3 regions of the Streptomyces sp. NPDC003456 genome follow, and region 2 is predicted to be linked to each of the others. Evidence: riboswitches for the same ligand, from Rfam matches in the RefSeq annotation. Region 2 holds a riboswitch; each other region holds the start of a gene.
The links. A riboswitch is a leader RNA that binds a small molecule or an ion and turns the genes downstream of it on or off. The one in region 2 is predicted to bind thiamine pyrophosphate.

Region 1: it holds a riboswitch for thiamine pyrophosphate, as region 2 does, so the genes downstream of both, ACFYWG_RS20665 (thiamine ABC transporter substrate binding subunit) here and thiO (glycine oxidase ThiO) in region 2, are expected to answer to the same signal.
Region 3: it holds a riboswitch for thiamine pyrophosphate, as region 2 does, so the genes downstream of both, thiC (phosphomethylpyrimidine synthase ThiC) here and thiO (glycine oxidase ThiO) in region 2, are expected to answer to the same signal.

What each region holds. Positions count from the first base shown of each region.
Region 1 covers NZ_JBIAOK010000004.1:986,766-990,635, forward strand. The annotation lists gene ACFYWG_RS20655 (DUF4435 domain-containing protein) at 1-579, shown strand, start outside; gene rlmN (23S rRNA (adenine(2503)-C(2))-methyltransferase RlmN) at 902-2,008, shown strand; TPP riboswitch at 2,033-2,137, shown strand; gene ACFYWG_RS20665 (thiamine ABC transporter substrate binding subunit) at 2,214-3,299, shown strand; gene ACFYWG_RS20670 (ABC transporter permease) at 3,275-3,870, shown strand, end outside.
Region 2 covers NZ_JBIAOK010000003.1:959,614-963,483, forward strand. The annotation lists gene ACFYWG_RS15250 (thiazole synthase) at 1-721, opposite strand, end outside; gene thiS (sulfur carrier protein ThiS) at 724-924, opposite strand; gene thiO (glycine oxidase ThiO) at 921-2,093, opposite strand; TPP riboswitch at 2,091-2,202, opposite strand; gene ACFYWG_RS15265 (hypothetical protein) at 2,255-2,605, shown strand; gene ACFYWG_RS15270 (NAD(P)/FAD-dependent oxidoreductase) at 2,638-3,870, shown strand, end outside.
Region 3 covers NZ_JBIAOK010000006.1:466,365-470,234, reverse strand. The annotation lists gene ACFYWG_RS26490 (hypothetical protein) at 1-93, shown strand, start outside; gene thiC (phosphomethylpyrimidine synthase ThiC) at 265-2,049, opposite strand; TPP riboswitch at 2,042-2,231, opposite strand; gene ACFYWG_RS26480 (YibE/F family protein) at 2,304-3,870, shown strand, end outside.

The DNA of each region.
Region 1 (3,870 bases), on a different contig from region 2:
CGCCTTCTGGGGAGTCCAGTAACGAAGAACGTGTTCCCAGTCGATCATCATGACACTGAGGTCATGATCTGCGCATCGCCAGCTTTCGGTCATTTCTATGCAGAGCTGTATGAACGCGAGGCGGATGACAGGGAAATACAGCGAACTAGGGAGAGACTCCTCGGGCACTCGTCGCTCATAGGGAAGTTGCGCCTCTGGAGTGTCCAAAATGGAGGAAAGATCGGCTTCAAGTCACTCAATGCTGGCGAGTTCATTGAAAGAGATGGGACGTTCAACCTTGAATCATGTGTAGAGGAGTTGATAGCGGATAGAGACCTCGATTCAAATACGCTACTTTCAATTGCTCTAGCGAGCGCTGAGTCACCGGATACAGAAATCTCCTGTGGGCACGATCTGACTTCACTGCTCGACTTTGATGCTGCCATTCGTCGACGTTCAACAACGCACGGCAGGGAAGTTATCGAAAAGATGCTCCGCCTTAGTTTCGACTCGCAGTGTTTCGCTACAACGCAAATGTATGCCGTGCTCCGCTCGTGGGAGAAGGAAGAGCGCCTAGCGCTAATTCCTGATGGCAGCTGATGGATCCGTAATTGCCCGCTGGAGCCAGACGTCAACTGCGTCCCCCGCGCAGCTTTGGTCGCTGCAGTAGGTAGCAACGCTGAGTGTCCAACCGTGTGACAACGTCGCGCAGAGCTATCAGACAGCACTCATGGGGGCTGATTCGTTGTGATCACCGCTCAGGGGCGTGGAGCTATTTCGTCGTGTTGACGAAACCGTGCCCCCTGGGCCGTCCCTGGGCCGTCCGAGGCCGACCAACGCCGACAGTCGGCACCCACAGGTGACCACCCCCACCCCGCTCCGGCCTGGGCTCCCGGCGATGATCTGCCACACTGGATGGGTTATGCCTGCACCCGGAGAACTCACTTTCGTCGCCCCCCGCGGAGCCAAGAAGCCGCCGCGGCATCTTGCCGATCTCACTCCTGCCGAGCGCAAGGAGGCCGTCGCCGCGGTCGGGGAGAAGCCGTTTCGCGCCAAGCAGCTCTCGCAGCACTACTTCGCGCGGTACGCGCACGACCCGGAGCAGTGGACCGACATCCCCGCCGGCAGCCGCACGCGGCTGCAGGAGGCCCTGCTGCCCGAGCTGATGACGGTCGTGCGGCACCTGTCCACCGACCAGGGCACCACCCGCAAGACCCTGTGGCGGCTGTTCGACGGGACGCTCGTCGAGTCCGTGCTGATGCGCTACCCGGACCGGGTGACCATGTGCATCAGCTCGCAGGCCGGGTGCGGCATGAACTGCCCGTTCTGCGCCACCGGGCAGGCCGGTCTCGACCGGAACCTCTCCACCGCCGAGATCGTGCACCAGATCGTCGACGGCATGCGGGCCCTGCGCGACGGCGAGGTCCCCGGCGGACCCGCGCGCCTCAGCAACATCGTCTTCATGGGCATGGGCGAGCCGCTCGCGAACTACAACCGGGTCGTCGGGGCCGTCCGCCGCCTCACCGACCCCGAGCCGGACGGGCTCGGGCTGTCGCAGCGCGGCATCACCGTCTCCACCGTCGGTCTCGTCCCGGCCATCCACCGCTTCGCCGACGAGGGCTTCAAGTGCCGGCTGGCGATCTCCCTGCACGCCCCCGACGACGAACTGCGCGACACCCTCGTGCCGGTCAACACCCGGTGGAAGGTGCGCGAGGTGCTGGACGCCGGGTTCGAGTACAGCGCCAAGTCCGGTCGGCGGCTGTCCATCGAGTACGCGCTGATCCGCGACATCAACGACCAGGCCTGGCGCGGTGACCGGCTCGGCCGGCTCCTCAGGGGCAAGCCGGTGCACGTCAACCTGATCCCGCTGAACCCGACGCCCGGCTCCAAGTGGACGGCCTCCCGGCCCGAGGACGAGAAGGCGTTCGTGGAGGCCATCGCCGCCCACGGTGTGCCGGTGACGATCCGGGACACCCGTGGTCAGGAGATCGACGGGGCGTGTGGTCAGCTCGCGGCCACCGAACGGTAGTCTGATCGCCGTATCCACATCTGCATATTCCGACAGGGGAGCGCCACAGCGCTGAGAGTGCGGCACGGCCGCAGACCCTCCGAACCTGGCCCAGGTCATTCTGGGTAGGGAGATCGGTCACCACTCGAGCTGTTGCGCCCTGCCCGGGACCACGGAAGTCCCGGGCAGGGCCGCGTCTTCTCCTGGTCACTCCAGGAGGAATCCAGTGAGCATCAACGCACAGCGCCTGACGGCCGCGGTCGTCGGGCTGAGCCTGGCCGGCACGCTCGCGGCGTGCGGGTCGTCCGACGCCGGTCAGGGGTCGGGCGACTCCAAGACCGTCACGCTCGTCAGCCACGACTCGTGGGCCGCCTCCAAGGAGGTCGTCGCGGCCTTCGAGAAGGAGTCGGGCTACAAGGTCAGGGTCCTGGAGGACGGCGACGCCGGGCAGGCCGTCAACAAGGCGATCCTCACCAAGGACAACCCGCAGGGCGACGTCTTCTTCGGCGTCGACAACACCCTGCTCTCCCGCGCCCTCGACAACGGCCTGTTCCAGCCGTACGAGCCGAAGGGCTCGGACCGCGTCAAGGCCGAGTACCGCGCCGACCAGGACAAGCACCGGGTGACACCCGTCGACACCGGTGACGTGTGCGTCAACTACGACAAGAAGTACTTCGCCGACCGCAAGCTCCAGCCGCCGCGGACCCTCGACGACCTGACGGACCCCCGGTACAAGGACCTGCTGGTCACCGAGAACGCCTCCTCGTCCTCGCCCGGTCTCGGCTTCCTGCTCGGCACCGCGGCGAAGTACGGCGACCAGGGCTGGGAGAGCTACTGGAAGAAGCTCAAGGCCAACGGCGTCAAGGTCGTCGACGGCTGGGAGCAGGCCTACAACGAGGAGTTCTCCGGTTCGGCCGGCGGGAAGAAGGCCAAGGGCGACCGGCCGCTCGTCGTCTCCTACGCCTCCTCCCCGCCCGCCGAGGTCGTCTTCGCCGACCCCAGGCCGGACACCGCCCCCACCGGCGTCGCCGAGGGCACCTGCTTCCGGCAGGTCGAGTACGCGGGACTGCTCAGCAACGCCCGGAACACCGAGGGCGGCAAGGCGCTCCTCGACTTCCTCGTGGGCAAGCGGTTCCAGGAGGACATGCCGCTGAACATGTTCGTCTACCCGGTGCGCGAGGACGCCCAGGTGCCGCCGGAGTTCGCGAAGTTCGGGCCGCAGGCGAAGGACCCGCAGACCATGGACCCGGCGAAGATCGCCGAGCACCGCGACCAGTGGGTCAAGTCGTGGACCTCGCTCGTACTGAAGTAGCCGCCCGCAGGCGGGGCGCGGCGGCGCGGTTCGGTCTGCTGGCCGTGCCCGTCGCGTTCTTCGCGGTCTTCTTCGCCTACCCCGTCGCCGCGATCGTCGCGCGCGGTCTGCGGGCCGACGGGGCCTGGCACCCCGGGCGGATCGGGGAGGTGCTGGGGCAGTCCGACGTGCGGCACGTGCTGTGGTTCACCACCTGGCAGGCGCTGGTCTCCACGGCGCTGACGCTGCTGATCGCGCTCCCCGGCGCGTACGTCTTCGCGCGCTTCGACTTCCCGGGCAAGCAGGTGCTGCGGGCGGTGGTCACCGTCCCGTTCGTGCTGCCGACGGTCGTCGTCGGCACGGCGTTCCTGGCCCTGGCCGGGCGCGGCGGGCTGCTCGACGAGGCGTGGGGCGTCCGGCTGGACACCACCGTGTGGGCGATCCTGCTCGCCCACGTGTTCTTCAACTACGCCGTCGTGGTCCGGACCGTGGGCGGGCTCTGGGCACAGCTCGATCCCCGGCAGGAGGAGGCCGCGCGGATGCTCGGCGCCTCTCCGTCGGCGGCCTGGCGGAAGGTGACCCTGCCCGCCCT
Region 2 (3,870 bases):
GCGGGATCCGGCCCGCCCGGTGGGCCAGCCGGCCCGCCTCCACGGCGTGCCGCATCGCGTCGGCCATCAGCACCGGCTCCTGCGCCCGCGTCACCGCCGAGGCCAGCATCACGCCCGCGCACCCCAGCTCCATCGCCAGCGCCGCGTCCGACGCCGTCCCGGCGCCCGCGTCGAGGATCACCGGCACGCGCGCGTGCTCCACGATCAGCTCGAAGTTGTGCGGGTTGCGGATGCCCAGTCCCGACCCGATCGGCGAGCCGAGCGGCATGACCGCCGCGCAGCCCACGTCCTCCAGCTTCCGCGCGAGCACCGGGTCGTCGTTGGTGTACGGCAGCACCGTGAAACCGTCGTCGACCAGTGTCTCGGCCGCGTCCAGCAGCTCGATCGGGTCCGGCAGCAGGGTGCGCTCGTCGGCGATGACCTCCAGTTTGACCAGGTCCGTGCCGAGGGCCTCGCGCGCGAGGCGGGCGGTGAGGACGGCCTCGCCGGCGGTGAAGCAGCCCGCCGTGTTGGGCAGCACCCTGATGCCGAGCCGGTCCAGGACGGACAGCACCGAGCCGTGCACGGAGGCGTCCACCCGGCGCATCGCCACCGTCGTCAGCTCCGTGCCGGAGGCGATCAGGGAGCGCTCCAGCACGTCGAGGCTGGGCGCCCCGCCGGTCCCCATGATCAGGCGGGAGGTGAAGGACGTGCCCCCGAGGACGAACGGATCGTCGGCCATGGTCAGCCTCCCTGGACGGCGGTGAGGACTTCCACGCGGTCCCCCTCGGACAGCGGCGTGGCGGTCCACTGCGTGCGCGGGACGACGGTTTCGTTGAGGGCGGCGGCCACCCCCGAGGGCGAGGTGGTGAGGGACCTCACGACGGCGTCGAGGGCCGTGCCGGGCCGGACGCGGCGGGGCTCGCCGTTGACGGAGATGTTCATGCGGGCTGCTCCGTGAGTGCGGGGGCGGTGCGGAAGCGCTCGGGGGTGAAGGGGCGGGCCTCGGCGGGCAGTTCGCCCGTGGTCAGGGCGTGCGCCAGGACGTCCCCGGTCACCGGTGTGAGCAGCACGCCGTTGCGGTGGTGGCCGGTGGCCAGCAGCAGTCCGTTGAGAGCCGTCGGGCCGAGCAGCGGGGCGTTGTCCGGGGAGGCGGGGCGCAGCCCGGCCCGGGTCTCGGTCAGCGGCAGTTCGGTGATGCCCGGCACCAGCTCGTGGGCGTCGCGCAGCAGCTCGTAGACGCCGCCCGCGGTGACGGTGGTGTCCCAGCCCAGCTCCTCGCTGGTCGCCCCGATCACCAGCTCGCCGCTCTCGCGCGGCACGAGGTAGACGTGGCTGCCGCGCACGACCGCGCGCACGGTGCGGCTCAGGAACGGCCCGTGCCGCGCCGGCATGGTCAGCCGCACGACCTGGCCCTTCACGGGCCGTACGGGCGGCAGCACCTCGTCCGGGACGCCCGCGAGCCGGCCGCTGAGGCTGCCCCCGGCCAGCACCACCCGCCCCGCGCCCAGCGCGGTCCCGTCGTCGGTGACCACACCCGCGGCCCGCTCCCGTACGACGGTGAGCCGCTCGGCCCAGGCGCGGTGCAGGGCCACCCCGGCCCGCTCGCACGCGGCGACCAGCGCCCCGGCCAGGCGCCGGGGGTCGATCTGGTGGTCGCCGTCGACCCGCAGCCCGCCGCGCACCCCCGGCGCGAGCATCGGCTCCAGCCGGCGGCACTCGCGACCCGACAGCCACTGCGAGTCCAGCCCCGACCGCTGCTGGAGGGCGTGCAGTTCACGCAGGTGCGCCCGGTCGTCGGCGTCGAGGGCGACGGCCAGGGTGCCGCAGCGGCGGTAGCCGAGGTCGTGCCCGGTCAGTTCGGTCAGCTCGGCCGCGAAGTCCGGATAGCGGCGGGCGGAGGCGAGGTTCAGCCCCAGCAGGGTCTGCTCGCCGTAGTGCAGTTCCGTGACGGCGGCCAGCATCCCGGCGGCGACCTGGGCGGCCCCGCCGCCGGGTTCGGGATCCACCAGGGCCGTGGTGAACCCGCGCTGCGCGGCCCGCCAGGCCGTGACCAGGCCGATGATCCCGCCCCCGACGACGAGGACGTCCGGTGTGGTGGACGTGCGCGACATGGGCGTCCAGCCCCTCCCTTCGCCGGCATGACCCGGATCAGGTTCGTACGGTCGGAGGCCGCCAGCCTCCCTCTCAGCCCGGTGCGTCCGGGCTCCCGCGAGTGCTCTACGTTGGCCACCCTAGCCCGATCCCGCACCCCGCAGTAAGGGAGCCTCCGCGCATGGCCCGATCCCTCGACGGTCTCGTCCTCGCCCCGGTCGCCGACCAGGCACCCGGCCAGGTCGGGACGTCCACCCGGTTCACCTACCACGAGCGGGAGGGCCAGGTCTGGGCCGACTACGCGGGCGGGGACGTCGTACGCGGGCATCTCGTGGGTATCCGGGAGGGTGACAGGCTCGACTTCCGCTACGTCCAGCTCCGGCGGGACGGCACCACCGCCTCGGGGCACTGCGTCTCGACGGTCGTGGAGCTGCCCGACGGGCGGGTGCGGCTGGAGGAGACCTGGGAGTGGGAGTCCCGGCCGGGCAGCGGCACGAGCGTTGTGGAGCAGGTCACGGCGCACGAGCACTGACTGACGAAGCGTCAGGTGTCTATGGTGATCAGGTGAGCGAGCAGACGCAGGAACCAGGCCCGTCCGCGCCGCGGCGCGTGGTCGTGGCGGGCGCGGGCATGGCCGGGGTGCAGACCGCGGTCGCCCTGCGCGAGCAGGGCTTCACCGGCACCGTGACCCTGATCGGCGCGGAACCCCACCAGCCCTACGACCGCCCGCCGTTGTCCAAGGCCGTCCTGCTCGGCAAGGCCGAGGGCTCCGCCTTCGACGTGGACTTCGAGGCCCTGGGCATCGGACTGCGCCTCGGCTGCGAGGTGCTGGGCCTGCGCCCCGGCGACCACGAACTGGACACCGAGGTGGGACCGGTGCCCTACGACGTCCTGGTCGTCGCGACCGGCGCCGAACCGGTCCGGCTGCCCGGCACGCAGGACGTGCCCGGTGTGCACCTGCTGCGCACCCTGGACGACGCCGAGCGGCTGCGGCCGGTGCTGGCCGCCCGGCACGAGATCGTGGTCGTCGGCGCGGGCTGGATCGGCGCGGAGTTCGCCACGGCCGCGCGCGAGGCCGGCTGCTCGGTGACCGTCGTGGAGGCCGCCGGCCGTCCCCTCGCCGACGCCCTGCCCCCCGAGGTCGCCGCGCCGATGGCCCGCTGGTACGCCGACGCGGGCGCCTCCCTGCGCACCCACGCGCGCGTGCAGCGGGTCGAGCCCGGCGCGGTCGTCCTGGACGACGGCTCGCGGCTGCCCGCGGAGGCGGTGGTGGTGGGCATCGGCGCCCGACCCGCCACGGCCTGGCTGTCCGGATCCGGTGTGGCCCTCGGCGCCCACGGCGAGGTCGTCGCCGACGCGCACCTGCGCACCGGCGTACCGGACGTGTACGCGGTCGGCGACTGCGCCTCCTTCCCCTCGGGCCGCTACGGCGAGCGCCTGCTGGTGCACCACTGGGACAACGCCCTGCAGGGGCCGCGCACGGTCGCCGCGAACATCGTCGGCCGCGCCTCGGGCGCACCGCCCGCGGTGTACGACCCGGTGCCGTACTTCTGGTCCGAGCAGTTCGGCCGGTTCGTGCAGTACGCCGGGCACCACGCGGCCGCCGACGCGCTGCTGTGGCGGGGCGACCCGTCCGGGCCGGCCTGGACGGTGTGCTGGCTGCGGGGCGAGCGGCTGGTCGCCCTGCTGGCGGTCGGCCGCCCCCGGGACCTGGCGCAGGGCCGCCGCCTGATCGAGTCGGGCACGCCGATGAACCCGGTGCTGCTGGCGGACCCGGCCAGGCCGATGAAGGCCGCC
Region 3 (3,870 bases), on a different contig from region 2:
CCGGACGACGGCAGCCGCGGCTCACGGCCGAGCTTCAGCAGTCCGGACTACACGAGCCCGGACTTCGGGGGCCCGGAGCACCAGCCGGACTAGCGCGTCGCCGAGGGCCTTCCCGGTGCGGCGCAGCAGCGTCCCGTGTCGGGCGCCCGCCCCCCGACGGGCGCCCGACGGCGCGCACTCCCCGGCCGCGAGGCCACGGGGAAGCGCGAACCGGGCACCCGGCCGGGCGGACGCGTCCGCCCGGGCACCCGGTCGAGCCGCAGGTCAGTCGGCGATCGGCAGGTACACCCTGTTCCCGCTCGCCGCGAACTCCTTCGACTTCTGGGCCATGCCCTCCTCGATCTCGTTCCGGCTGCCGCCGTGCTCCCGGCGGATGTCCTGCGAGATCTTCATGCTGCAGAACTTCGGACCGCACATCGAGCAGAAGTGGGCCGTCTTGGCCGGCTCCGCGGGGAGCGTCTCGTCGTGGAACTCCCGTGCCGTGTCCGGGTCGAGAGCCAGGTTGAACTGGTCCTCCCACCGGAACTCGAAGCGGGCGTCGGACAGGGCGTCGTCCCACTCCTGCGCGCCCGGGTGCCCCTTGGCCAGGTCCGCGGCGTGCGCGGCGATCTTGTACGTGATCACGCCGGTCTTCACGTCGTCCCGGTTCGGCAGGCCCAGGTGCTCCTTGGGCGTGACGTAACAGAGCATCGCCGTGCCCCACCAGGCGATCATCGCGGCGCCGATGCCCGAGGTGATGTGGTCGTATGCGGGCGCGACGTCGGTGGTCAGCGGGCCGAGCGTATAGAACGGGGCTTCATCGCAGATCTCCTGCTGAAGGTCGATGTTCTCCTTGATCTTGTGCATCGGGACGTGGCCCGGGCCCTCGATCATGGTCTGTACGTGGAAACGCTTCGCGATCCGGTTGAGTTCCCCGAGCGTCCTCAACTCCGCGAACTGCGCCTCGTCGTTGGCGTCGGCGATGGAGCCGGGCCGGAGGCCGTCGCCGAGCGAGTAAGTGACGTCGTACGCGGCGAGGATCTCGCAGAGCTCCTCGAAGTTCTCGTACAGGAACGATTCCTTGTGGTGCGCCAGGCACCAGGCCGCCATGATCGAGCCTCCACGGGAGACGATGCCCGTCTTGCGGTTCGCGGTGAGCGGCACGTAGGCGAGGCGCACGCCCGCGTGCACGGTCATGTAGTCCACGCCCTGCTCGGCCTGTTCGATGACCGTGTCCTTGTAGATCTCCCAGGTCAGCTCCTCGGCCCGGCCGTCGACCTTCTCGAGGGCCTGGTAGAGGGGCACCGTGCCGATGGGGACGGGGGAGTTGCGCAGCACCCACTCGCGCGTGGTGTGGATGTTGCGGCCGGTGGACAGGTCCATGACCGTGTCGGCGCCCCAGCGGGTCGCCCAGGTCATCTTCTCGACCTCCTCCTCGATGGAGGACGTCACGGCCGAGTTGCCGATGTTGGCGTTGACCTTCACCAGGAACCTCTTGCCGATGATCATCGGCTCGATCTCCGGGTGGTTGACGTTGGCCGGCAGCACCGCGCGGCCCGCCGCGATCTCGTCCCGCACGACCTCGGGAGAGACGTTCTCCCGGAGGGCCACGTACTCCATCTCCGGGGTGATCTCGCCTCGCCGCGCGTACGCGAGCTGGGTGACCGCCTTGCCGTCCCGGCTGCGGCGCGGCTGGCGCGGGCGTCCGGGGAAGACGGCGTCGAGGTTGCGGAGACCGCCGCGCGGTGAGGTGTGCTTGATGCCGTCGTCCTCGGGACGGACGGGGCGGCCCGCGTACTCCTCGGTGTCGCCGCGGGCAACGATCCAGTTCTCACGCAGCGGCGCCAAGCCCCTGCGGACATCGGTCTCGACGAGCGGATCGGTGTATGGCCCGGAGGTGTCGTACAGCGTGACCGACCGCCCGTTGGTGAGGTGCACCTGACGGACCGGCACGCGCAGGTCGGGGCGGCTGCCCTCGATGTACGCCTTGTGCCAGCCGATGGACTTCCCGGCCTCGTCGGACTGTGCGTCCCGAACGGAGGCAGGCGTGCGTGCGTCCTTGTTGGTCATGAGACCTACTCCCTACGCCGGCATTACCCGGTAACAGGTTCGGCGGTCGACGCAGCGGCTTCCGTCCTCCGACGTTCCGTGGGAAACATCACTCGACTTCGGTGATGTTTCATGTGAAACATCGCTGGGACGAAGGTCAGCGCCCTCTCAGCCCGGTGCTCCGAGCTCCCGCGTGTACAAAAGGTGACTCCACGCTAGCGGCAATTCTGGCGCGGTGACCAGAGGGCCCCTCTCGTTCTTGCGATGATCGGTCGGTGACCACCTCGCATCGCTCCCCCTATTCACCGCCCGAGCCGCCCCGCGGCCCCGGCGTCGGCGCCGGCAACGGCAACGGCAACGGCAACGGCCGGGGAGATGACCACGGCTTCGCCTCCGGCACCGGACACGGGCCGGTCGTGGGGCAAGGGCGCGGTTCCGCCCCGGCTCAGCGGCCGGGGCCCGCCCGGGGTGACTGGCAGAACCAGGGTCCGTCCAGCGCCTTCGGGCAGGGGCCGCGCGATGAGCGGGGGTCAGGCGCGGAACCCAGCGGCGGACGGGCTCCGGGCTTCCGCCACGGCTTCGGGAACGGTCCCGGGGACGGCCGCGGTTCCGGCAGCGGCCACGATCACGGCGCAGGCCACAACGGCGGGCACGACCACGGTGGCGGGCACGGTGGCGGGTACGGCAGTGGACACGACGGCGGGCCCGGCAGCGGACAGGGTCGCGGACGTGACGGTGGACCCGGCAGCGGACAAGGCGCAGGCCGCGACCAGAATGGCGGGCAGGGCAGCGGACATGGCCACGGGGGCGGTCACGGCGGTCACGGCGACGGTCCCGTTCCGGGAGGCGGACACGGGCACTCGCACAGCCACGGTCCGGCCGCACCCGTCTCGCAGCACCTGCGCAAGGTCATCGCCGCGGTCCTGATCCCCTTCGCCGCGGCCGTCCTGGTCGGACTGGCCGTTCTCTGGCCGGGCGGTGCGCCGCCGCACGAGCGCACGGGAGTCGGGTTCGACCGGCAGACCCAGCAGGCCACGGTCACCGAGGTCGTGGAGGTGAGCTGCAAGGAGGCCGGGGCGCAGGGTGTCCCGCCGACCGGCGACACCTCCACCGCCGAGGGGTCCTCCGCGGTGCAGCAGGAGGCGGGCACCTGCAAGAAGGCGACGATCCGGATCGACACCGGCCAGGACAAGGGCCGCACGTTCACGGAGATCGTCCAGCCCGACCAGTCCCGCCAGTTGAGCGAGGGCCAGGGGGTCGTGGTCGCCTACGAGCCCTCCGCACCGAAGGACCTGCAGTACTCGGTCACGGACGTCGACCGCCGGCTGCCTCTGAGCCTGCTCGCCGGCATCTTCGCGGTCGCCGTGGTGGTCGTCGGGCGCCTGCGGGGGCTGATGGCCCTCATCTCGCTGGCCATCAGCTTCATGGTGCTGAACTTCTTCATCCTGCCCGCGATCCTGCAGGGCTCGAACCCGCTGCTGGTGGCGGTGGTGGGTTCGAGCGCGATCATGCTCATCGCCCTGTACCTGTGCCACGGCCTGTCCGCGCGGACCTCGGTGGCGGTGCTCGGCACCCTCATCTCGCTGCTGCTGATCGGCTTCCTGGGCTCGGTGTTCATCGACTGGGCGGCCCTCACCGGCAACACCGACGACAACACCGGCCTCATCCACGGCCTCTACCCGACGATCGACATGAGCGGTCTGCTGCTCGCCGGCATCATCATCGGCTCGCTCGGCGTGCTCGACGACGTGACGGTCACCCAGACCTCGGCGGTATGGGAGCTGCACGAGGCCAACCCGACGATGGGCTGGCGCGGGCTGTACCGCGCGGGCATCCGGATCG